DNA from 3 places in the Mesorhizobium sp. RCAM 05099 genome. Region 3 is predicted to be linked to each of the others. Evidence: riboswitches for the same ligand, from Rfam matches in the RefSeq annotation. Region 3 holds a riboswitch; each other region holds the start of a gene.

The links. Region 3 has a riboswitch for cobalamin ahead of AC56QQ_RS15415 (CbtB domain-containing protein). Riboswitches for the same ligand answer to the same signal wherever they lie in the genome.
Region 1: another riboswitch for cobalamin. It lies ahead of AC56QQ_RS02135 (aromatic ring-hydroxylating oxygenase subunit alpha); the one in region 3 lies ahead of AC56QQ_RS15415 (CbtB domain-containing protein).
Region 2: another riboswitch for cobalamin. It lies ahead of bluB (5,6-dimethylbenzimidazole synthase); the one in region 3 lies ahead of AC56QQ_RS15415 (CbtB domain-containing protein).

What each region holds. Positions count from the first base shown of each region.
Region 1 covers NZ_CM185035.1:442,345-449,595, reverse strand. The annotation lists gene bglA (beta-galactosidase BglA) at 1-278, shown strand, start outside; gene AC56QQ_RS02160 (ABC transporter ATP-binding protein) at 304-1,416, shown strand; gene AC56QQ_RS02155 (DUF680 domain-containing protein) at 1,604-1,840, opposite strand; gene AC56QQ_RS02150 (DUF680 domain-containing protein) at 1,904-2,107, opposite strand; gene AC56QQ_RS02145 (DUF680 domain-containing protein) at 2,180-2,389, opposite strand; gene AC56QQ_RS02140 (DUF680 domain-containing protein) at 2,460-2,660, opposite strand; cobalamin riboswitch at 3,171-3,373, shown strand; gene AC56QQ_RS02135 (aromatic ring-hydroxylating oxygenase subunit alpha) at 3,489-4,736, shown strand; gene AC56QQ_RS02130 (FAD-binding oxidoreductase) at 4,814-5,914, shown strand; gene AC56QQ_RS02125 (PqqD family protein) at 6,066-6,494, shown strand; gene AC56QQ_RS02120 (serine kinase) at 6,536-7,251, shown strand, end outside.
Region 2 covers NZ_CM185035.1:4,939,259-4,946,509, forward strand. The annotation lists gene dxs (1-deoxy-D-xylulose-5-phosphate synthase) at 1-795, opposite strand, end outside; gene AC56QQ_RS24500 (pirin family protein) at 918-1,838, opposite strand; gene AC56QQ_RS24505 (DUF2277 domain-containing protein) at 1,879-2,145, opposite strand; gene AC56QQ_RS24510 (exodeoxyribonuclease VII small subunit) at 2,257-2,508, opposite strand; gene AC56QQ_RS24515 (histone deacetylase family protein) at 2,512-3,438, opposite strand; cobalamin riboswitch at 3,560-3,739, shown strand; partial or broken gene bluB (5,6-dimethylbenzimidazole synthase) at 3,860-4,369, shown strand; gene AC56QQ_RS24525 (hypothetical protein) at 4,540-5,523, opposite strand; partial or broken gene AC56QQ_RS24530 (TetR/AcrR family transcriptional regulator) at 5,616-5,735, opposite strand; partial or broken gene ribB (3,4-dihydroxy-2-butanone-4-phosphate synthase) at 5,825-6,924, opposite strand; gene aroC (chorismate synthase) at 7,004-7,251, opposite strand, start outside.
Region 3 covers NZ_CM185035.1:3,134,873-3,142,123, forward strand. The annotation lists gene AC56QQ_RS15400 (heparan-alpha-glucosaminide N-acetyltransferase) at 1-140, opposite strand, end outside; gene AC56QQ_RS15405 (MFS transporter) at 420-1,619, shown strand; gene AC56QQ_RS15410 (aromatic ring-hydroxylating oxygenase subunit alpha) at 1,623-2,798, opposite strand; cobalamin riboswitch at 2,938-3,134, shown strand; gene AC56QQ_RS15415 (CbtB domain-containing protein) at 3,171-3,350, shown strand; gene AC56QQ_RS15420 (CbtA family protein) at 3,366-4,163, shown strand; gene cobU (bifunctional adenosylcobinamide kinase/adenosylcobinamide-phosphate guanylyltransferase) at 4,156-4,671, shown strand; gene cobO (cob(I)yrinic acid a,c-diamide adenosyltransferase) at 4,673-5,287, shown strand; gene cbiB (adenosylcobinamide-phosphate synthase CbiB) at 5,331-6,299, opposite strand; gene cobD (threonine-phosphate decarboxylase CobD) at 6,298-7,251, shown strand, end outside.

The sequences.
Region 1 (7,251 bases), 2.7 Mb from region 3:
AGCACTACCGGCGCTTTCTCACCTTCCGGCACGCTCATCCGGCGCTGGCCAAGGGCGACATCACCTTCATCGAAAGCCAGGGCGACACGGTCGCTTTCACACGCCGGGCAGGCAATGAACAGATCGTCTGCGTCTTCAATCTGGCAGCCAAGCCGACCGAGATTGACCTTGGCGACCGATCGTTGCACCCTTTGCCCGGGCACGGTTTTTCGGGCCAGACGAGCACCGGTTCCATACAGCTCGGCGGCTACGGCGCCTGGTTCGGGCGCATCGACTGAATTTCAAATCACTGGGAGGAAACCAATGGCCGATGTCACGCTAAGGCAAGTGAAGAAGTCCTACGGCAATCTGAACATTCTCCACGGCATCGACCTCGATATAAAGTCGGGCGAGTTCATCGTCTTCGTCGGCCCGTCCGGCTGCGGCAAGTCGACCTTGCTGCGGTCGATCGCCGGGCTCGAGGAAATCACCTCCGGTGAGCTCAAGATCGCCGGCGAGGTGGTGAATGACGTGCCGCCGTCGAAGCGGGGCATCGCAATGGTGTTCCAGTCCTATGCGCTTTATCCGCACATGACCGTCTACGACAACATGGCGTTCTCGATGAAGATCGGCAAGGAAAGCAAGGCCGAGATCGACAAGCGGGTGCGGCAGGCGGCGGAAATCCTGCAGCTGACCAAATATCTCGACCGGCTGCCCAAGGCGATGTCGGGCGGCCAGCGCCAGCGCGTCGCCATCGGCCGCGCCATCGTGCGCAATCCGAAAGTGTTCCTGTTCGACGAACCCCTGTCGAACCTTGACGCGGCGCTGCGCGTCGCCACCCGCATCGAGATTGCCAAGCTCAAGGAATCGATGCCCAACACGACCATGATCTACGTCACCCACGACCAGGTCGAGGCGATGACGCTGGCCGACCGCATCGTGGTGCTCAAGGAAGGCCATATCGAACAGGTCGGCACGCCGATGGATCTCTACAAGAAGCCCGGCAACCTGTTCGTCGCCCAGTTCATCGGCTCGCCGGCCATGAACATCCTGCCGGCGACCATCGACAAGACCGGAAACCCGACCGTCGTCAGCCATGTCGGCGGGCGGAAGGCGACGGTGCCGATCTCGACACCGGCTTCGGCAAAGGGTGCTGCGGTGAGTTTCGGCGTGCGGCCGGAAGACCTGATCATCGCCACCGGCGCGGACTATCTCTTCGAGGGAACGGTGGATTATGTCGAGCAGCTCGGCGAGGTCCAGCTTGTATACATCGACATCGGCCGCGCCGACCTGCCGCTGGTGACGAAGCTGCCCGGCAATGTCGAGGTCAAGCGCGGCTCGACATTGCGGCTGAGCGCCAACGCCGAGGACCTGCACATCTTCGACGCGGACGGACATTCCTTCGCGCTCCAGAAGCCGGAAGCAAAGGCAGCCTGAGGCGGCCTGTCCTGCTGGACCAAGGCGAGAAAAAAGAGCGGCGGGCAAGGCCCGCCGCTCTTTTTTCAGGAATCAAGTTCGGTTGTTAGAGCAATTCCAGGAAAAGTGTGAAACGGTTTTCCGTCCGGAATTGCGTCAAAACAAAGAGTTAGAGCGGTTTGCCGTTTCCGTGAAACGGTGAACTGCTCTAGTGGCCGAAGAGATTCCGGTCGCTGCCCTGGGGGGCGGACTTCTCTACGTCACCCGACGAATTGAGCAGCTTGTAGACAGGCGAGCCGCTGTTGCGGATCGAGCCCGTATGCGAGGTGTCGACGTTGACGGTCGCCTGCTTGTTGATGTCGGTGCCGCCAACGTTGTCGTTGCGGGCATAGGCGCTGCCGGCGGCAATCAGAAGTGCGGCGGCAGTAAGAACAATCTTTTTCATTTTTGATACTCCGGTATTTCAAGTTCCAGACGGCGGGCTGGCCCGCCGCCTTGCTTTCGGATGTTAGTTGTTGCCGAACAGGTTGCGGTCGCTGCCCTGGGCAGGCGCCTGGGCAGCCGGCTCCGACTTCTTGATCGAGGCCGTATACGAGCTGTCGACCGTGGCGGCAGGCTGGTTGGCACCGTTGGAGCCAAAATTGTCGCTGCCGGCAAAAGCGCTGCCGGAAACGGCAAGGAGGGCGGCGGTGGCGATAAGGATCTTCTTCATTTCAAGTACTCCTGAATTTCTGGGTTTCGCCAGGGCGGCGGGCACACCCGCCGTCACCTGGGGAATCGGCTGTTAGTTGTTGCCGAAGAGGTTACGGTCACTGCCCTGAACGACGGGCTGCTTTTCAGCCGGAACCGACTTCTGGATCGAAGCCGTGCGCGAGCTGTCAACCGAGGTGGCGGCGGGCTGATTGGCGCCATTGGAGCCAAAGTTGTCGCTGCCGGCGAAGGCGCTGCCGGAGATGGCCAGAACGGCGGCGGCAGCAAGGATGATCTTCTTCATTTCAAGTACTCCTGAATTTCTGGATTTCGCCAGGACGGCGGGCAAGCCGCCGCCTGCTGGCGATCGGCTGTTAGTTGTTGCCGAAGAGGTTACGGTCGCTGCCCTGGGCAGGCGTCTGAGCAGCCGGTTCCGACTTCTTGATCGAAGCCGTGTACGAGCTGTCGACAGCAGTGGCTGCCGGGGCATTTGAACCGTAGTGATCGCTACCGTTAGCGAAGGCGCTGCCGGAAATGGCCAGAAGGGCGGCGGCAGTGAGGACAATCTTTTTCATTTTTTGGTACTCCAGTATCTTCTTATTTCCGTCCGTCTAGCGGCGTGTCTTGGAAGGAATTCGCGTCGTTCGGACAGCCCCGATGTGGGAGAGCCATCCAGCCATTTCCAATCACGAAGTTGTTTCGTGTGGACCATGAATCTGCCACTTGAAATTGTACCAGGGCCTTCTACATCATGTACTTTTCTGTTTTATATCAGTTAGTTAGATAAAATTGCCGTTCCGATCACCAACTGTGTCCAGGGTCCAGCGTTCACACCGTCCTGCACGCACCGTCAACAGAAACGAACCGTTCGGTTCGATTTTAGAGGCAGCTAATAGTCACTTTTCGAAACCGTTAACGGTTTTTGGCTTCCGCCAGCGACCGGATTCGGGAAGACCGCGGCCGGCGAATGGCAATCGGGGAGATCGGATTTCAGCCCGGCAATCGCCAATCCGGGCGTTCGTACGCGTGTCGCGCCGCATGGATGCGATGTCGCTTTCATGCCGATGTCGCAAGCGCCGTCGTGATTAGATCATGACATCTCAGGTGCCGCTTCGTGACGACGAGGCGGAGAATTGGGAAGCCGGTCAGAATCCGGCGCTGCCCCCGCAACGGTGGTGGAGTTCAAGTCGCAACGGGAGACCACTGGGCCGAAAGCCTGGGAAGGTGTCGCGATCGTCCGCAAGGACAACTCCAGAGCCCGGAAACCAGCCGGAGATGTCTAGACTCGACTGATCGCGGTGGGCGGTCAAGAGGTGGATAGCGCATGTCCGACACATTGCCGGCTTGCGTCCGATCCTTCCTCTCTTCCCCTCCGATGCAGTCCTTGATTGAGAGGACAGGACATGGACGCGCGCAACGACATGCTGAGGCTCTTGAATGGCCGCAAGCAAGGCTTTTCACTCGAGCAGCCCTTTTACACCGACCCCGACTATTTCAAGCTCGACATGGAGCTGATCTGGTATCGCGACTGGCTGTTCATCGGCCATGATTGCGAACTGCCGAAGCCGGGCAGCTACATCACCGTGCAGATCGGTGACTATCCGGTCGTCCTCGTCCGCGACCAGCAAGGCAAGATCAACGGCTTCCACAATTCCTGCCGCCATCGCGGCAGCCGTGTCTGCAACTCCGACAAGGGCACGGCGGCCAAGCTGGTCTGCCCCTACCACCAATGGACCTATGAGCTGGACGGAAGGCTGCTGTTCGCCGGGCAGATGGCCGACGGTTTCGACAAGAGCCAGTTCGGCCTGAAGCCGGTCGCCTGCGAGACCGTCGGCGGTTACATCTTCATTTGCCTGGCCAAGGAGCCGGCTGATTTCGCGCCGATGCGGGCGATGATCGAACCCTATCTGCTGCCGCACCGGCTGCGCGAGGCAAAAGTCGCCTTCGAGAGCACGATCATCGAGAAGGGCAACTGGAAGCTGGTCTGGGAAAACAACCGCGAGTGCTACCATTGCGCCGGCAATCATCCGGAGCTCTGCAAGACCTTCCCGGAAGCACCGACGGTGACCGGCGTGCAAGGCGCCGACAGCGACCCTGAAATGCTTGCGCACTGGGCGAAATGCGAAGCGGCCGGCCTGCCGAGCAAGTTTCGCATCGATCCGGCCGGGCAGTACCGCGCCACCCGCGCGCCGCTGTTGCGCGATGCCGTCAGCTACACGATGACCGGCAAGCAGGCGGTGAAGAAGAACCTGTCCGACACCGTCTCCGCCGACCGCATCGGCACTTTAATGCACTATCACTATCCGACGACGTGGAACCACATCCTCATCGACCATGCGGTGACCTTCCGCGTGCTGCCGATCAGCGCCACGGAAACCGCGGTGACGACCAAATGGCTGGTGCACAAGGATGCGGTCGAAGGCGTCGACTACGATCTCGCCGAACTCACCCATGTGTGGACCGAGACCAACGACCAGGACCGCCGCATCGTCGAGGAAAATGCCTTCGGCATCCTGTCACCGGCCTACGAACCAGGTCCCTATTCGGAGCTGCATGAGGGCGGCGTGATCCAGTTCGTCGACTGGTATGCACGCTTCATCGGCCCACGCCTTGCCGGAGACGGCAGGCCGGCCCTGCGCAGCGTCGCCTAGCGCATGGCGCCCAAAAGCGCGCAGCGGTTTTCGGTTCAAGCCATGCACGGAACAAAAGGGACAAGAGGATGAATGCGATGACGGATCTTGGCCTCTATCGCCATCTCGACGAGATGGCGCCCTGGAACGACAGGCTCCAGGTGCTGGAAGTGATCGGCGTCGCCGACGAGGCCCCCGACGTAAAGACCTTCACCTTCCGCTCCGACAACCAGACCTGGTTCCGCTACAAGCCTGGCCAGTTCGTGACGTTGGAGCTGCCGACCGCCGAGGGGCCGCTGATGCGCACCTACACGCTGTCGTCCTCGCCGTCTCGGCCGTTCTCGATCGCGGTGACGGTGAAGGCACAAGCGGGCAGCATCGGCACACGCTGGATGTTCGATCATCTGGCGCCCGGCACCCATGTCAAGGCCTATGGGCCGGCCGGCGACTTCTCGCTGCACAGCCACCCGGCGGCCAAATATTTGTTTATTTCGGCCGGCTCCGGCGTGACGCCGATGATGTCGATGCTGCGCTGGCTCAACGACTGCGCGCCATGGACCGATGTCGGCTTCGTCAACTGTGCGCGTCGCCCGGAAGAGATCATTTTCCGCAAGGAGCTCGAACTGCTCGGCAGCCGCATGCCCGGCCTGTCGCTCGGCTTCATGATCGAGGAGCGGTCGAGCCGCGAGGGCTGGTTCGGCCATATGGGCCGCATCGACGCGATCCGGCTGCCATTGCTGGCACCTGATTTCCGCGAGCGCGAAATCTTCTGCTGCGGCCCCGATCCCTTCATGCGCGCCGTGCGCGGCATGCTGGAAGCGGCCGGCTTCGACATGACGAAATACCATCAGGAGAGCTTTGCGGCGCCCGTCGTGGAGGAGATCCCGGCGACGTTCGCTGCGCAGGCGCGGGACGGCGCCGCGGTTCCCGTCGAAGCCGCCACCCCGATCCGCTTCTGGCTTTCGGATGTCGATGCCGAATGCGTCGCCGGCCAGACCGTGCTGCAGACGGCGCGGGCTTCGGGCGTGCGTATCCCCGCCGCCTGCGAGTTCGGCCTGTGCGGAACCTGCAAGGTGAAGAAGGTCGCGGGCACCGTCGAGATGAGCCACAATGGCGGTATCCTCGATCATGAGATCGACGACGGTTTTATCCTCGCCTGCTGTTCCAAGCCGCTTTCGGCGCTCGAAATCGAGGCGTGATCCACTCAGAGCCAGACTGCTCCCCAAAAATGGTCGACGCCGCGCCGACGCCCGTTGACTTGCCAAGCAAGAACCGAGTGTTTACAGGCGTTGTTGGGGAGCGACCACGCCGACCGGTGATTGGTCGCGCAAGCTGCGGGGACCAAGAACGATGCGCCATGCCGATGTCTACACAATCGCGAGCAAGGACGTTGTCTTTGAGTCCTTCGACGGCGAGGCCGTGGTGCTCGATCTTTCGAGCGGGAAATATTTTGGTTTTTCCGATTCAGGCAGCAGGATCTGGCAGGCGCTCTCGTCCGGCGTCGATGCCCAGGCCCTGATCGGGCTGACCGCCGGCGCCTCGATAATAGGCCCGGCTGAACTCGACGGCTTCGTATCGCAATTGGTCGAACTGCGGCTCCTGACGCGTTCCGACGCGCCGGCGCGGCCGCTGCCGGGCGACCTGCTTGCCGAGCTTGCGGCCACGAGCGAGCCGCTCAACGTGAGTGTCCACGACGACCTCGCCGACCTCATCATCGTGGATCCCATCCATGAAGTCGAGGAACCGCTGGGCTGGCCGGCGGTCAAGCAGGCATCCTGACGGGCAGTCGCATCCGCGATAGAGGGGCGCTGGATCTGGCCATGTCGCGCGTTACCCTCGAAACCTTGCCGGACTACGCCCGGTATCTCATCGCCGCCGCCGAAGGCGCGTCCGCGTCCTATCCGGTCACGCGAACGATCCGCCTGCCCTGGCTGGAACTGACCGCGCATCTCGGTCCCGGTGTGCTGGCGGACGCGCTCGGCCATGCTTTTGTCGAGACCAGGGGTGATCAACCGGAAAGCTCCAGCTGCAGCATTTTTGTTGCTCACCCGGGCATCCACGGCATCCCTGGGCCGGCACGATGGGGCGACGCGCATTTCACCGAACACGGCTTTGCCAAGCGCCTCGCCGAGGCCGGGTTGCGCGGCCACCATTTCCACGATCTCGATTTCTGGCAGTTCTACGATCCGCAACGTCGCGTTGGCGTGCAACTGATGGCCTCGGCCGACGCCTTTCCGCCCTGGGAACCTGGCGCGCCGCTGCGCGCCTTCCTGCACTGGGAATATGCGGCACGCGGCATGCGGCTTGCCCATGCTGGCACGCTTGGCACCAACGGCAAGGGCGTTCTGCTTGCCGGCGCGGGTGGCGCCGGAAAATCCGGGACCGTCGCTGCCGGCCTCCTCAACGGGCTGGACAGCGTCGGCGACGACTATGTGCTGATCGACCTCTCCAACGGCGTTACGGCCCGCCCGCTGTTTTCGACCCTGAAGCAAGACCCCCAAGGGTTTGCGCGGCTCGGGCTGAAGCGCCGGCTGGC
Region 2 (7,251 bases), 1.8 Mb from region 3:
ATTGTGACCGTCGATCGGGCCGATGTGGTAGAAGCCGAGCTCCTCGAACAGCGTGCCGCCGGTGACGTAGCCGCGTGCATGCTCGACCGCCCTGGTGATCGCACGGTCGGCGCGTTTGCCGAGATAGGAGGTCAGTTTCTTGCCGAAGTCGCGCAGGCCGATATAGGCCTTGCCCGAGGCCAGACGCGCCAGGTAGGCGCTCATGGCGCCGGTCGGCGGAGCGATCGACATGTCGTTGTCGTTGAGGATGACAATGAGACGGGCATCGAGCGCGCCGGCATTGTTCATCGCCTCATAGGCCATGCCAGCCGACATGGCGCCATCACCGATGACGGCGATGACATTGTTGCGGCCGCCGGATAGGTCGCGGGCGGCGGCCATGCCGAGACCGGCCGATATCGATGTCGAGGAATGGGCGGCGCCGAAGGGATCGTACTCGCTCTCGGCGCGGCGGGTGAAGCCGGACAGGCCGCCCTCCTGCCGCAAGGTGCGGATGCGGTCGCGGCGGCCGGTGAGGATCTTGTGCGGATAGGCCTGGTGGCCGACATCCCAGATCAGCCGGTCATCCGGGGTGTTGAAGACATAGTGCAGCGCCACCGTCAGCTCGACCACGCCAAGGCCGGCGCCAAGATGGCCGCCGGTGCGGGACACGGCGTCGACCAATTCGGCGCGCAGCTCGGATGCCAGTTGCGGCAGCTCGCTCTCGGCAAGCGTGCGCAAGTCGGCCGGAATGCGGACCTTGTCGAGAAGCGGCGTATGCAGCGTTGCGTTCACGGGCTCAGGCTCTCTATTCATCGGCGAAATAGGCCGCCGGCCGGCGAATGTAAATGCGTGTCTGTGACGCGCGTCGATCCACGGCTCTAACTGTTGGGCATGATCTCTTCCGAAAACCGGTTCCCACTTTTCGGGATCATACCCTAGCTCTCCGGCAGCGGGATGAACTCTTCCTCATCTCCAGGAACGATATCGAAGCGGCCGGTCTTCCATTCCTGCTTGGCCTGTTCGATGCGCTCCTTGGACGACGAGACGAAATTCCACCAGATGTAACGCTGCGAGCCGAGCGAAGCGCCGCCAAACAGCATGAAATGCGCGCCGCCCTGCGACGACACGACGATTTCGTCACCGGGCCGGAACACCAGCAGGCGTTCCGCTGGAAAAATATCCCCTGAAATCGCGACCTCACCCTCCAACGTGTAGATGGCGCGCTCTTCCGCATCGGCTGGAATTCTCACGCTGGCGCCGGGGGCCAGGCGCAGGTCGGCATAGAGCGTGTCGGAATACGCTCTGACCGGAGACCGCATTCCCTGGAAATCACCGATGACGACGCGCCCGCTGACGCCTTCGGCATCGATCTCGGGAAGAAGCACCGCGCCAGTGTTCTCGAATACCGGTGCCACTTCTTCCTTGCCGTCCGGCAGCGCCAGCCATGTCTGCAGGCCGGAGACCGACATCGGTGCGCCGCGCAATTCCTCGGGCGTGCGCTCGGAATGGACGATGCCGCGGCCGGCGGTCATCAGGTTCACGTCGCCGGGCTGGATGACCATCTCGGTGCCGAGCGGATCGCGATGCCTGATCTTGCCGTCGAACAGATAAGTGACCGTCGACAGTCCGATATGCGGATGCGGGCGGACATCGAGCGCCTGGCCGGCGCGCAGGATGGCCGGGCCCATGCGATCGAAGAAGATGAACGGACCGACCAGTCGCCGCTTGGCGGTCGGCAGGGCGCGGCGCACCTGAAAACCGCCAATGTCCTTGGCGTTCGGAATGACCATCAGCTCGATCTGGTCGCTGGCGAAGGCATCGCCGACCTCAGGGTCTTTCCCGGGGAAGAAGCTCACGATATCTCCTTGTCAGCGGTCGACGACCGCATTGGACGCCTCAGGCAAACCGGATCGCCGCCTTGGCCCGCAGTTTGGCCGCAACCTCTTCGCGATTGCGAGGATGCTGATGGGTCTCGAGAGAATCGAGCAGTTCGCGCGCTGACGCGGCAATCGCATCGACAGCGTGGTCGAACGCATGCTGGTTCTGCTTCGAGGGCCGTGTCGTTCCGCTGAGCTTGCGAACGAACTGAAGTGCCGCGTCGCGGATTTCGTCGTTGGTTGCGGGCGGATCAAAGTTGAACAGGGTCTTGATGTTTCTGCACATCGTTTCCGAACCTCCTCTTGTCCTGGAGCCGTTTCAGTCGGGACGCGTTCCATCCTCGATCATGATCGTGTCCAAAAACCGGTGAGGCAAGACCATCGTTCGGGCCGCGCCTCAGTCCGCGTCGAGCGGCTCCGTTCCGACCGGCTTGCCGTCGCGCGACAGCCTGATCTTCTCGACCTTGTCCTCCGCGGCCTTCAGCAACCGGTCGCAATGCGCCTTCAGCGCCTCGCCGCGCTCATAAATCCTGATCGACTGATCGAGCGGCACGTCGCCGCGCTCCAGATCATCGACGATCTTCTCCAACGCGTCGAGTGCCTGTTCGAAGCTCATCGCCTTGACGTCTTCGTTGGTCTCACCAGCCATCATTCATCCTTTCATCAGTCGCCCGACATGGGCGGCGACCGAAAATGCCAGTCCCTGCAGATCGTAACCACCCTCGAGCAGGCTGACGAGCCGGTTGCCGCTGTGGCGCGTGGCGCGCTGCATCAGCTGGCCTGTCGCCCAGTCGAAGTCGTCCTCGGTCAGATTGATCTCGGCCAGCGGATCACGGTGATGCGCGTCGAAACCGGCCGAAATGATGATCAGGTCCGGCGCGAAATCGTCGAGCGCCGGAAGCACGCGCGACAGGAAGGCATCGCGAAACACCTCGCTGCCGGTCTGCGGCGCCAGTGGCGCGTTGATAATGTTGCCGGCACCGGTTTCGTTCTTTGCCCCTGTGCCGGGATAAAGCGGCATCTGGTGCGTCGAACAATAGAGCACGGAGGGATCGTCCCAGAAAATGTCCTGCGTGCCGTTGCCGTGATGCACGTCCCAATCGACGATGGCGACACGCTCGGCGTCGAATTTCTTCTGCGCATAGCGCGCCGCGATCGCCGCGGTGTTGAAGAGGCAGAAACCCATCGCCGTCGTCTTCTCGGCGTGATGGCCCGGCGGCCGGGCGGCGACGAAGGCATTGTCGGCGCGGCCCGTGAAGACGTCGTCGACGGCGGCGTTGGCGGCGCCGATCGCCGTGATCGCCGCCTGCCAGCTCTTCGGGCTGGCGGTGGTGTCGGCGTCGATGCGGGCGATGCCCTCGTCGGGAATGGCGGCGCGGACGCGCGCGACGAAATCGGCGGGATGCGCGTAGAGGATGGTCGCCTCGTCGCCTTCCGGCGCCTTGACGCGGTCGAGAGCGGCAAATGCCTCATCGTCCAGCACGCGCTCGATGGCGCGCAAGCGGTCCGGCCGCTCGGGATGGCCGGGGGGCGTGATGTGCTCGAGGAAGATCGGATGGGTGTAGAGACGGGTAACCATCGTCCTAATCTAGTGGCCCGGATCGACAAAGGCCATGAGCAGGCGGCTGATGGCTGGGGAAAATCACGCCTGCGTCCATTGGTGTCGCTGCGGGCATTGGCGTCGCTGGCGCTTCGGCGTAAGGTCGCCGTCACTGCCTGGTGCCCGCCGCAAGCGGGAGAATCGGGAACACGGTTGAACTCCGTGGCGTGCCCAACGCTGTGAGGGGGACCGCGCCGGTAAGTGCCACTGTCGATGACGGGAAGGCGCCGGACGCGGGTTGATCCCGAGCCAGAAGACCGGCCTGGCAGGCATCGTCATCCGCATGGTCAGGCGGCTGGCATTGATTGCAATCGCAAGGGGACAAGCGATGCCGGAACACATGACCGCTCCTGTTGGCGACGGATTTGACCAGAAAGCGCGCGATGCGGTTTATCGCGCCATGTTCACGCGGCGGGATGTGCGCAGCCATTTCCTTCCCACCGCGCTCGACGATGACGTGCTGGCGCGGCTGCTCCTTGCCGCCCACCATGCGCCGTCGGTCGGCTTCATGCAGCCATGGAATTTCATCGTCATCCGCGACGCCAAACGACGGGAAAAGGTGCGCGACCTGTTCCTGGCGGCGCGCGAGCAGGAGCTGCCGGCCATCGAGGCAGAACGGCAAACGCTGTACCGCAAGCTCAAGCTGGAAGGCATTTGCGAAAGCGCACTCAACATTTGCATCACCTGCGATCGCGGGCGCTCGAAGGATTCACCGCTGGGACGCTGGCACAATCCGGAGATGGATCTCTACAGCACGGTCTGCGCGGTGCAGAATTTCTGGCTGGCGGCGCGCGCCGAAGGCGTCGGTGTCGGCTGGGTCAGCATCATCGAGGCGCAAGCGCTGAAAAGCCTGCTGTCCATTCCCGAGCATGTGACGCCTGTCGCCTATCTCTGCGTCGGCCGCGTTTCCGAGTTCGCCCCCAAACCGGACCTCGAAACACATGGCTGGGGCCGCCGGCTGCCGCTGCCGGAGCTGATCATGAGCGAGACGTTTTGCGGGCAAGGCGAAGCGCTGCTCAAGTCGACCGTGGCGCGCCTCAACACCGTCGATGCTACGGTGGCGACCGCAAGCTCCGCTGATCAGCGTGTCGCGCCGGCCGTGCCCCAGCGCGAGCCGCCAAAGGAGGCCAGCGCCTTGTCCTTGAGCTCCCTGAACTTCGACGATGCCTCGGCCAGCCGGGCGTCCCAGTCGGGATCGGGGACCTGGCCGGCGATGGTCTTGAAGTAGACCTGCATCAGGCAGGCGATAGCGAAGGGTTCGATGAAGGCCGCCTTGAAGGCCCAGGCGAAGACGATGGCGAGCACGAAAGCCCAGCCGGCGAGCTGCCCGGGCATCATGAAGAGAATGGCGGCGGCAGGGGCCAGCATCAGCAGGAAGATGACGAAGGACACGCCCCACATGATGACTGCCAGCCAGACGGCGTTCTTGACCATGATCTTGCCATTCTGGGCGTAGAGCACGACGCCTTGCCGCGCCGTCTCGAAAGGCGAGGCGGAATTGATGCGGATGTTGTAGCCGAGGATGATCTCGTCGACATAGGTCAGCGACAGGCGGATCACCGTGTTGATGAAGGAGACCAGGCCGTTCAACCCCGGGATCGGCAGGAAGGCGGCGATGCCGCCAAGCAGGCCGGTGATGGCGCGGATGGCGCCCTTGACCAGTTGGTCGACGACGAAAAGGATGTTGGCCTCGGCGAAACGCTGGGTGACGACTTGCCCGGCATAGGCGATCTGGTCCTGGCCGTCGGGAATGTCGCGGCCGTCGATCAGATGGACCATGACGGCGACATGGCCGGCCTTGACGACGTAGAGGATGTATTCGCGGATCCAGTAGACGGCAATCGAAACGACGCCGAAACCGACCACGCCTCCCCACAAGGCAAACGACAACGGCCCGTCAGGATCGGTGGAAATATGGCCGACGCCATAGCCGACGGAGGCGCCGGTGCCGGTCGCCACGATATAGGCCAGCGTGATGCCGAAATAGACGATCATGCGAAAGACAATGAAGGGCCAGGTCCGCATCATGATGGACACCGACCTGCCGATATCGAAATCCCACATGCCCGAATCTCCCCTCAGAGATGGTGGGAGAGGATGCGCTCAACCCGGCTATTGTCAATTGCGATAGCTGCGCCAAGCCGTCAATGGCGCCTTCAGTTCGGCCGCGAACCCGGCCTTTTGAGCAGGCCCTCAAGCAACTGTTTGAAGGCCGCTACCGCCATTTTCGACGTCGCTTCAGGTTCTTGCGAATTGGCGATCCGCTGCGAAGCCTGACGGATGCGAAGCGGGTATCATTCCCGCGGAATGATCCGCGAAGCGCCCGGTTTCGAACGGCCGGGCGCTATCCTGTGTCGACTGACCTTCAGAGAATCTCGGTCTTGGCGATGTGGATGCCAAAACCTTCGAGGCCGACATAGTGGCGTTCGCGCGAGGCGATCAGGTTGATCGAGGAAATGCCGAGATCCTTCAGGATTTGCGCTCCGAGCCCGATCTCGCGCCATTCGTTCTCGCGGCGGCGCGCCTCATCATGATCCTCGCGGTCGCCGGAGGCGGGACGCTTGCGTTCCTGATGGGCGACGCCGACCGAGCCCTCACGCAGGTAGACAATGACGCCGCGCCTGCGTTCGCCCATCGTTTTCATAATGCCGTCGAGCCGATGGCTGGTGCCGAAGACGTCGGTTACGACATCCTCGGAATGCAGGCGCACCGGGACATCCTCGCCGTCGCGGATGTCGCCGAAGACGATGGCGACGTGATGCATGGAATCCCACGGCAGCGTGTAGGTGAAGACCTGCGCCTTGCCGCCCGGCGTTTCAATATCCGAACAGGCGACGCGTTCGACCAGCGTTTCCTTACGCTGCCGGTAGGCGATGAGGTCGGCAACCGAAACCTGCTTGAGACCGTGCTGCTCGGCAAAGGCGGCAACCTGCGGGCCGCGCTTAACCGTGCCGTCGTCGTTCACCAATTCCGAAATCACGCCGACCGGGGGCAGACCGGCGAGCTTGCACAGGTCGACCGCCGCCTCGGTATGGCCCGAGCGCATCAGCACGCCCCCTCGCGCGCGATCAGTGGGAAGATGTGGCCGGGACGCACGAAATCCGAACCGCCAACATTGCCGTTGGCGAGGTTGCGAACGGTCAGCGTACGGTCCTCGGCCGAAATGCCGGTCGTGGTGCCGTGCTTGAAATCGACGCTGACGGTGAAGGCGGTGGTGTGCGCCGAATCATTGTCGGCAACCATCGGCTGCAAGTTGAGGCGCTTGGCCTCCTCGCGCGGCATCGGCGTGCAGACGATGCCGGAGGTGTGGCGGACGATGAACGCCATCTTTTCCGGCGTGCAATGGACGGCGGCGACGATCAGGTCGCCCTCGTTCTCGCGCCCGTCATCGTCCATGACGACAACGATCTCGCCGCGCTCGAAAGCACGCAGGGCTTCGACGATCTTCTTCTGGTCGTAAGGCATGGGCGGCTCGCTTCGCTCGCAGGGAATTAGGCAGTAAGGCAGTAGGGAAAAGAAAAGGCTGTATCGGGCGGCCTACCGCCTATTCCCTACTGCCTATTCCCTTCCCCGTCTGTCCGCGATGACGCAGATAATGATCGGCAATGGCGCACGCAACCATCGCCTCACCGATCGGCACCGCGCGGATGCCGACGCAGGGGTCGTGGCGGCCCTTGGTCATGATCTCGACGTCGTTGCCGTCCTTGTCGATCGACTTTCGCGGCGTCAGGATCGAGGACGTCGGCTTGACGGCGAAACGGGCGATGATTGGCTGGCCGGTCGAGATGCCAC
Region 3 (7,251 bases):
TCGGTGTAGCCGAAGAATTCCAGATCCCAGGTGAAATGGTAGCTCGCCATGGCGATGAGCGCGATGCCGCGCACGATGTCGATGGCGATGATGCGCTTCGGTTGATCCTGAACGGGTGCGGTCGGCGTATGGATGCTCATGGTCTCGCGATCTGAATCAGCCCCGCATGACGACTATCACGGTTGCACCGGACAAAAGAAGCTGACCATGCGTGCTTCGATGCCGATTGCCCGTGGACAGCAGCGTCGGGATTCCCTGAGGTGCAAAGATCCAACTGCGCCGCGTCAGGCTCGCTTTGGGCCAGCGCTAGAAAGCCTTTGACCGATTTCGCATTTTACCGGGAAGGCGTCGGTTTCCTGTTACCGGGGGGATGGATCGCGGCGGCAGATTTGATGCCGCGATTCTGCTTTGGGGAAGCAATGTCCACCCATGTGCGCCATCCGATCTGGCTTCCGGCCCTCAAGGCCGCGGATGCGCGTACATTCGCCTCGCTCTATGCGGTCGAATCCTTCGCACGCGCCACGGTCTCGAGCGTCATCCCGATCCAGGCCTACGAGATCCTCCACAACGAGCAGATCGTCTCGATCCTCTACACCATCGTGGCGTTGCTCGGCCTGTCGGTGACGCTGTTCATGCCGATGCTGATCCGCCGTTTTGCCCGGCGCTGGGTCTACACCGCCGGTGCGTGCCTGCTGGCCATCGGCTCGCTGTTCTTCGTCACGCACACGCTTGCCGGGCAACTGGCCGGTATGCTGTGCCGCGTGATGGGCGCCAGCGCGCTGTCGATCACGCTCAACCTCTACATCATGGACCACATCCGCAAGACCGACTTCATGCAGGCCGAATCGCTGCGCATGGCGTGGTCGATGTTCGCCTGGACGGGCGGGCCGACGCTCGGCATCTTCCTCTACACGCGCTTCGGCATCTATGCCGCGCATGGTGCCGTGGCCGTGTTCGCTCTTGCCCTGCTGGCGCTGTTCTGGACCTACCGGCTTGGCGACAACCCCTCGATCCGCCCGGGCAAGACCCGGCCCGCCAACCCACTCGCCAATATCGGCCGCTTCGTCGCGCAACCAAGGTTGAGGCTGGCATGGCTGATCGCCTTCGGCCGTTCCTGTTTCTGGACGACGTTCTTCGTTTATGGGCCGCTGTTCATGGTGATCACCGGCGAGGGCAAGCTGGCCGGAGGCCTCCTGGTTTCGGCAGGCAATGCGCTGCTGTTCATGGCCATCTTCTGGGGCAAGGCGGGAAAACGCTTCGGTGGCCGCAGGACCATGACATTCGCCTATTTCGCCATGTCGGCGATGCTTATGGCGGCGGGCGCGGTGGGCGTAACCGAACCGTTGCTCACCGGTGCCTTCCTGCTGTGCGGCGCGTTCTTCACCATTGCGCTCGACGCGCTGGGCTCGACAGCCTTCATGCGCTCGGTGCGCTCCTATGAGCGGGCGCAGATGGCGGCGGTCTACCGCACCTATCTCGACTTTTCCGAACTGACGCCGCCACTGGTCTATTCCGTGGTGCTGGCCTTCTTCGGGCTCGGCTCGGTGTTCGTCACGCTCAGTCTGCTGGCGGCGGTTTGCGGCTTTGTGACCTGGCGGTATCTGCCGAAGTCGCTGTGAGGATCAGGGCGCCGGCGAAAGCGCCGCGTGCCGCTCGCGCACCCAGTTGTGGAAGCGATGCAGATCATACTCCTCGGGCATCAGCACGCCGGCCTTGTGGCGCATCGAGCGCAGGCCCTTCTGGTTGACCTCGCAGATTGCCGCATCCTCCTCCAGCACCTGGGTGCCGAAGGCGATGATGTTGTCGATGTCGGTCGCAGGGAGCGCCTCGGGCGCGAACAGCCATTCGGCGACAAGCTCGGTCTGCTCGGGGCCAAGCGGCACCAGCCGCACCGTGCGAACATAGTCGACATGGCCGACAATGAACATCGACGGCAGGTTGGTGGCATAGGTCTGGCCGGCGGCGCGTTCGGCTGGTGTGAGGCCGGTGAAGACCGGCCCGTGCGCCTGGCCGTCACGCGACCATGTCTGCGCGCCCTCGCGCAAACCGCCGGAAAATTCCGGCGCGTCATTGTCGGCGTGACGGGCCCAGTTGGGGTCGTCGTGCCGGCTCATCAGGCCGCGGCCATAGATCGGCACCAGCCGCGACAAGTCCTTGTGGACGCCCGGGCAGTGCAGGCATTCGTTGAAGTTTTCCCAAAAGATCTTCCAGTTGCAGTTCATCACCTTGCGCAGCACATGGCCGCTCACCAGCGTCTCCAGCGGCCAGTTGCCGAGATCGCCGGAGGCGGGATCGAAGCATGACTGGGCCGAGGTGGTGGCATCCTCCTGCAAATTGACGAAGACGAAGCCGCGCCACACCGACAGCGCGACGCGATAGAGCGGATGGTTGGCCTTGTCGAAGCCATCCGGCAGCGATTTCGACGGCACGCGCACGAGATCGCCGCGCAGCGAGTAGGACCAGGCATGATAGGGGCAGGTGATCAGCCGCGCCTTCAGCCGCCCCTCGCTTTCCTGGCAAAGCTGCGAGCCGCGATGCCGGCAGGTGTTGTGGAAGGCGCGCAGTTCGCCGGTCTCGTCGCGCAACAGGACGATTTCCTGCGTGCCGACGCGGAAGGTGCGGAAGCAAAGCGGTTGGGCAAGGTCGGTTTCGCGGCAGACGAGCAGCCAGCTTCTGTACCAGATCGCATCGAGGTCGCGCTGATAGCTGTCCGCGTCCCAATAGGCTGACGATGGCAGCGTCGGCTCGGCCCGGGTGAGGCCGTTATAGGGATCGTGCTGGCTCGGGCTGGGCTGCATGGCTGGCGTCCTGTGACGCGTCAGCCGACACCCGGCCAGGAAAATTGTCAATTGCCGCACCGGTGGACCGCCTGGTGGCACGACGCATTCACGATGGTTGGCGGTGGAATTTGGTTTGCCGGAGGCGACGATTCTGCCTATAGTCGCTGATGTCGTCGGTTCCATTTTGGAGCCAAGAGGGAATGCGGTGCGGGCGAGTTTTCGCCCAATGCCGTGGCTGCCCCCGCAACTGTGTGCGGTAGTCCTCTCCATATGCCACTGAAGATTTCTCTTCGGGAAGGTGGGGAAGGGCGCTGAACCGCGAGCCAGGAGACCTGCCGGCGACAGGAAACTGACTTCGATGCCCTCGGGTGGAGGGCGAAAGGACAAGACATGAATACCGCTTCCGTCTCGCTCGGCGCTTCCGTCTCCTCGCAGTCGCGCTTCATGCAGCTAGCTCTTGCTGCGTTTCTCGGCATTTTCGTGATGGGCTTTGTCGGCTTCTCGCATATCGATGCGGTCCACAATGCCGCCCACGACTATCGCCATTCGATGGCGTTTCCCTGCCACTGACAAGGGTCTGACATCATGAACCTGTTTCGCAACGTCGTGTTCATCGCGGCGATCGCAGGGCTCGTGGCCGGCGTCGTTCTCGCCAGCATGCAGGCCTACGCCACCGTGCCTCTGATCCTGAAGGCGGAAGTCTACGAACAGGCCGGCGGCGGCCATCACCATGACCACGCCGCACCGGCCGCAACAGATACCAATGCCATGAGCACGGCCGCCCCGGCGGCGAATGCCATGAGTTCTGCCGCGCCGGCGCAAGCAGCCGCTCCGGCGGCGGAAGACGAAGGCTGGGCGCCGGCCGACGGTTTCGAGCGTTTCGCCTTCAGCGTGCTTGCCAATATCGTCACCGGAATCGGCTTCGCCCTGATCCTGGTCGCGGTCTCCGAATTCGCCGGGGGCATCGGCAATTGGCGTCAGGGCGTGTTCTGGGGACTGGCCGGCTTTGCCGTGTTCACGCTGGCGCCGGGCCTCGGCCTGCCGCCGGAACTGCCGGCCATGCCGGCGGCCGATCTCACCCAGCGCCAGATCTGGTGGTGGGCAACGGTTGCGGTGACCGCGGCCGGTCTTGGCCTAATCGCCTTCCGCAAATCGCTGCCGCTGGCGATCTTGGGTGTGGCCTTGATCGTGGCACCGCATGTCGTTGGCGCGCCACAGCCCGACAGCTTCGAGACAGCGATCCCGGAGGGCCTCCACCACCAGTTCGTGGTGGCGGTGACGCTGACCAATCTGGTGTTCTGGCTGGTGCTTGGCGTGGTTGTTGGGGTGGTGCGCGGCCGCTTCACCGGCACCGCGACCAGCCTGCGCGACAGCTTTGCCTGATCGCAGCAAGCTGACTTTCATCATCGGTGGCGCGCGCTCCGGCAAGAGCGCGCACGCCGAAACGCTGGCGACGGCCTTGCGCTCGCCATGGGCCTATATCGCCACGGCTCAAGCCTATGATGACGAGATGCGTGAACGCATCGCGCTGCACCGGTCGCGACGCGGCGAAGGCTGGACGACCCTCGACGCGCCGCTCGATCTGACCGGCGCGCTGGGGACCTTGCCGGACAATCAGCCGGTGCTTGTCGACTGCCTGACGCTGTGGTTGACCAATCACATGCTGGCCGAACATGATCTCGACCTGGAATGCCGGCGGCTGGCGGCTGTGCTGTCGCGGCCACGCGGGCCGTGGTTCGTGGTTTCCAATGAAGTCGGGCAAGGTATCGTGCCGGACAATGCACTGGCTCGCCGTTTCCGCGATGCCGCCGGCCGGCTCAACCAGCAGGTCGCCGCGGTCGCCGATACGGTGCTGCTGATGGTGGCGGGGCTGCCGCTCAAGGTGAAATGACATGACCGAGATCGACCAAAAGGAAGAAGAACGCCATCGCGCCAAGATGGCCAAGCGCAAGGCGGTGCAGGATGCCGAGGTCGCGGCCAAGACGATCGAGAAGGGCCTGCTCATCGTCAACACGGGCCCAGGCAAGGGCAAGACGACAGCCGCCTTTGGTCTTGCGCTGCGGATGCTCGGCTATGGCAAGCGCGTCGGCGTCGTCCAGTTCATCAAGGGCAAATGGCATACCGGCGAGAAGGACGCCTTTGCCGCCTTCGGCGACCGCGTCGTCTGGCATGCGATGGGCGAGGGGTTTACCTGGGAGACACAGGATCTGAAGCGCGACATTGCCGCCGCCGAAGCTGCATGGGCCAAGGTGCTGGAGCTGATGACCGATCCGTCGATCAGCCTGCTCGTACTCGACGAATTGAATATCGCGCTGCGCTACGACTACCTCGATCTCGACAAGGTGGTTGCGGCGCTGAAGGGCCGGCGCGAGGGCCTGCATATTGTCGTCACCGGCCGCAACGCCAAGCCGGCGCTGGTCGAGGCAGCCGACCTCGTCACCGAAATGGGCGTGACCAAGCATCATTTTTCGGCGGGCGTGAAGGCGCAGCAGGGGATTGAGTTCTAGCGCCCTTACCTCCCCTTGTGGGGAGGGGTCTTCGGCGGTGAGATCACACCACAATGAAAACAGCCGAGACCAAACCGAACAGCGTGATCAGCAGATAGTCGGCCACGCGATAGACTTTCAGCGCTCGCCTTATGTCGATGCTGTCGGCGTCGCGCCGCCCGCCTTCGCCCATGAAGACGTCATCCACCAGCACGCCGCCATAGCTGCGCGGTCCGGCGAGCGCCAGACCGAGCGCACCGGCCATCGCCGCCTCCGGCCAGCCGGCATTGGGTGAGCGGTGTTTTTTCGCGTCGCGCCACACCGCATGCCAGGCGCCGCGGGGATCGGCACCCCTGACCAGGAAAGCCGCCAGCACGATCAGCAGCGCGCTCAGCCGCGATGCCGGCAGGTTGATCCAATCGTCGAAGCGCGCCGCCGCCCAGCCGAAAGCCTCGTGGCGCGGGGTGCGGTGGCCGATCATCGAATCGGCGGTGTTGGCTGCTTTGTAGGCGGCGCCGCCGGCGAGGCCGCCGACGCCGGTCCAGAAGGCGGGGGCGACGATGCCGTCGGAAAAATTCTCGGCCAGGCTCTCGACCGCCGCGCGGCAGACGCCCGCCCGGTCAAGCGCTTCTGGATCGCGGCCGACGATTCGCGAGACGGCAACGCGACCCAAAGCGAGGCCACCGGTGTCGAGCGCGTCGGCCACGGCCTCGACATGTTCGTAGAGGCTCTTCTGCGACAAAAGCGACGTCGCCAGAATGGCGGCAATGATCAGTCCCATGGGGATGAACCAGAGCAGGATCTGCACGCCGAGGCCGATCACCGCCGGTACCAGGACGATGACCAGCAGCGCCTGGGTACCACGCCGGCGACGCAGCGCGTCGGGATCAGTCGCGTGGTTGAGCCTGCGGTCGAGAAAGGATATCAGCCTGCCAAACCACGTCACCGGATGGCCGATGGCGCGAAACAGCCAGTCCGGGTAGCCCAGGACGAATTCGACGGCCAATGACAGGAAAGCGATCAGGACTGACATGAAGCTTCTTGATGGAGCGGTGGCGGCGGTGGATCATGGTGGAAGTCTTGGCCGGGCGAGGGCGCTGTTCCCCAACGCCGTGCTGCCTTTCGTCGACCTCTCGACCGGTATCAATCCGCACTCCTATCCGCTTTTCGGCCTGCCCGCCACCACCCTGTCGCGGTTGCCGGAAGCGGCGCGCGCCCACGATCTGGTTGAGGTCGCGGCCAGCGCCTATGGCGCGCCTTCGCCGATCAACGTCGTGGCAGCCCCCGGCACGCAGATCCTGTTGCCGCGCGTCGCATCGCTGATCGCGCCCGGCAAGGCGCTGGTGCTGGGCCCAACCTATGCCGAACATGCGCGGGCAGCGGCGATCGCCGGGCACGCGGTGACGGAAGTCGACGATTTCGCGGCTTTGGCGGGAGCCGACCTTGCCATCGTCGTCAATCCCAACAATCCGGATGGACGGGTCATCGAGCGCGACAGGCTGCTGGCGCTTGCCGCCGGAATGCGCGCCAAGGTCGGGCTGCTCGTCGTCGATGAGGCGTTCATGGATGTCGGCCCGCGTCAGCACAGCCTCGCCGGTGATGTCGAACAGGGCGGCATCGTCGTGCTGCGCTCGTTCGGCAAGTTCTTTGGCCTGGCCGGACTGCGGCTCGGTTTTGCGCTTTCCGACGCGGCGACGATCAAACGGCTGGACATGCAATTCGGACCATGGGCCGTCGCCGGCCCGGCGCTGGAATACGGCATCCGCGCGCTTGCCGACACAGGCTGGCAGGACGCGATGCGGGCATTCCTGACGGATGCATCGACGCGACTCGATGCGCTGTTCGGCCGCTTCGGCGTTCCTGTCGAGGGCGGCACCACGCTGTTCCGCTATGTCAGTCTGCCGGATGCCGCCGATCTGTTTTCCGCGCTTGGCGAGTGCGGCATCCTGCTTCGCCATTTCCCGGGCCGACCAAACGTGCTGCGC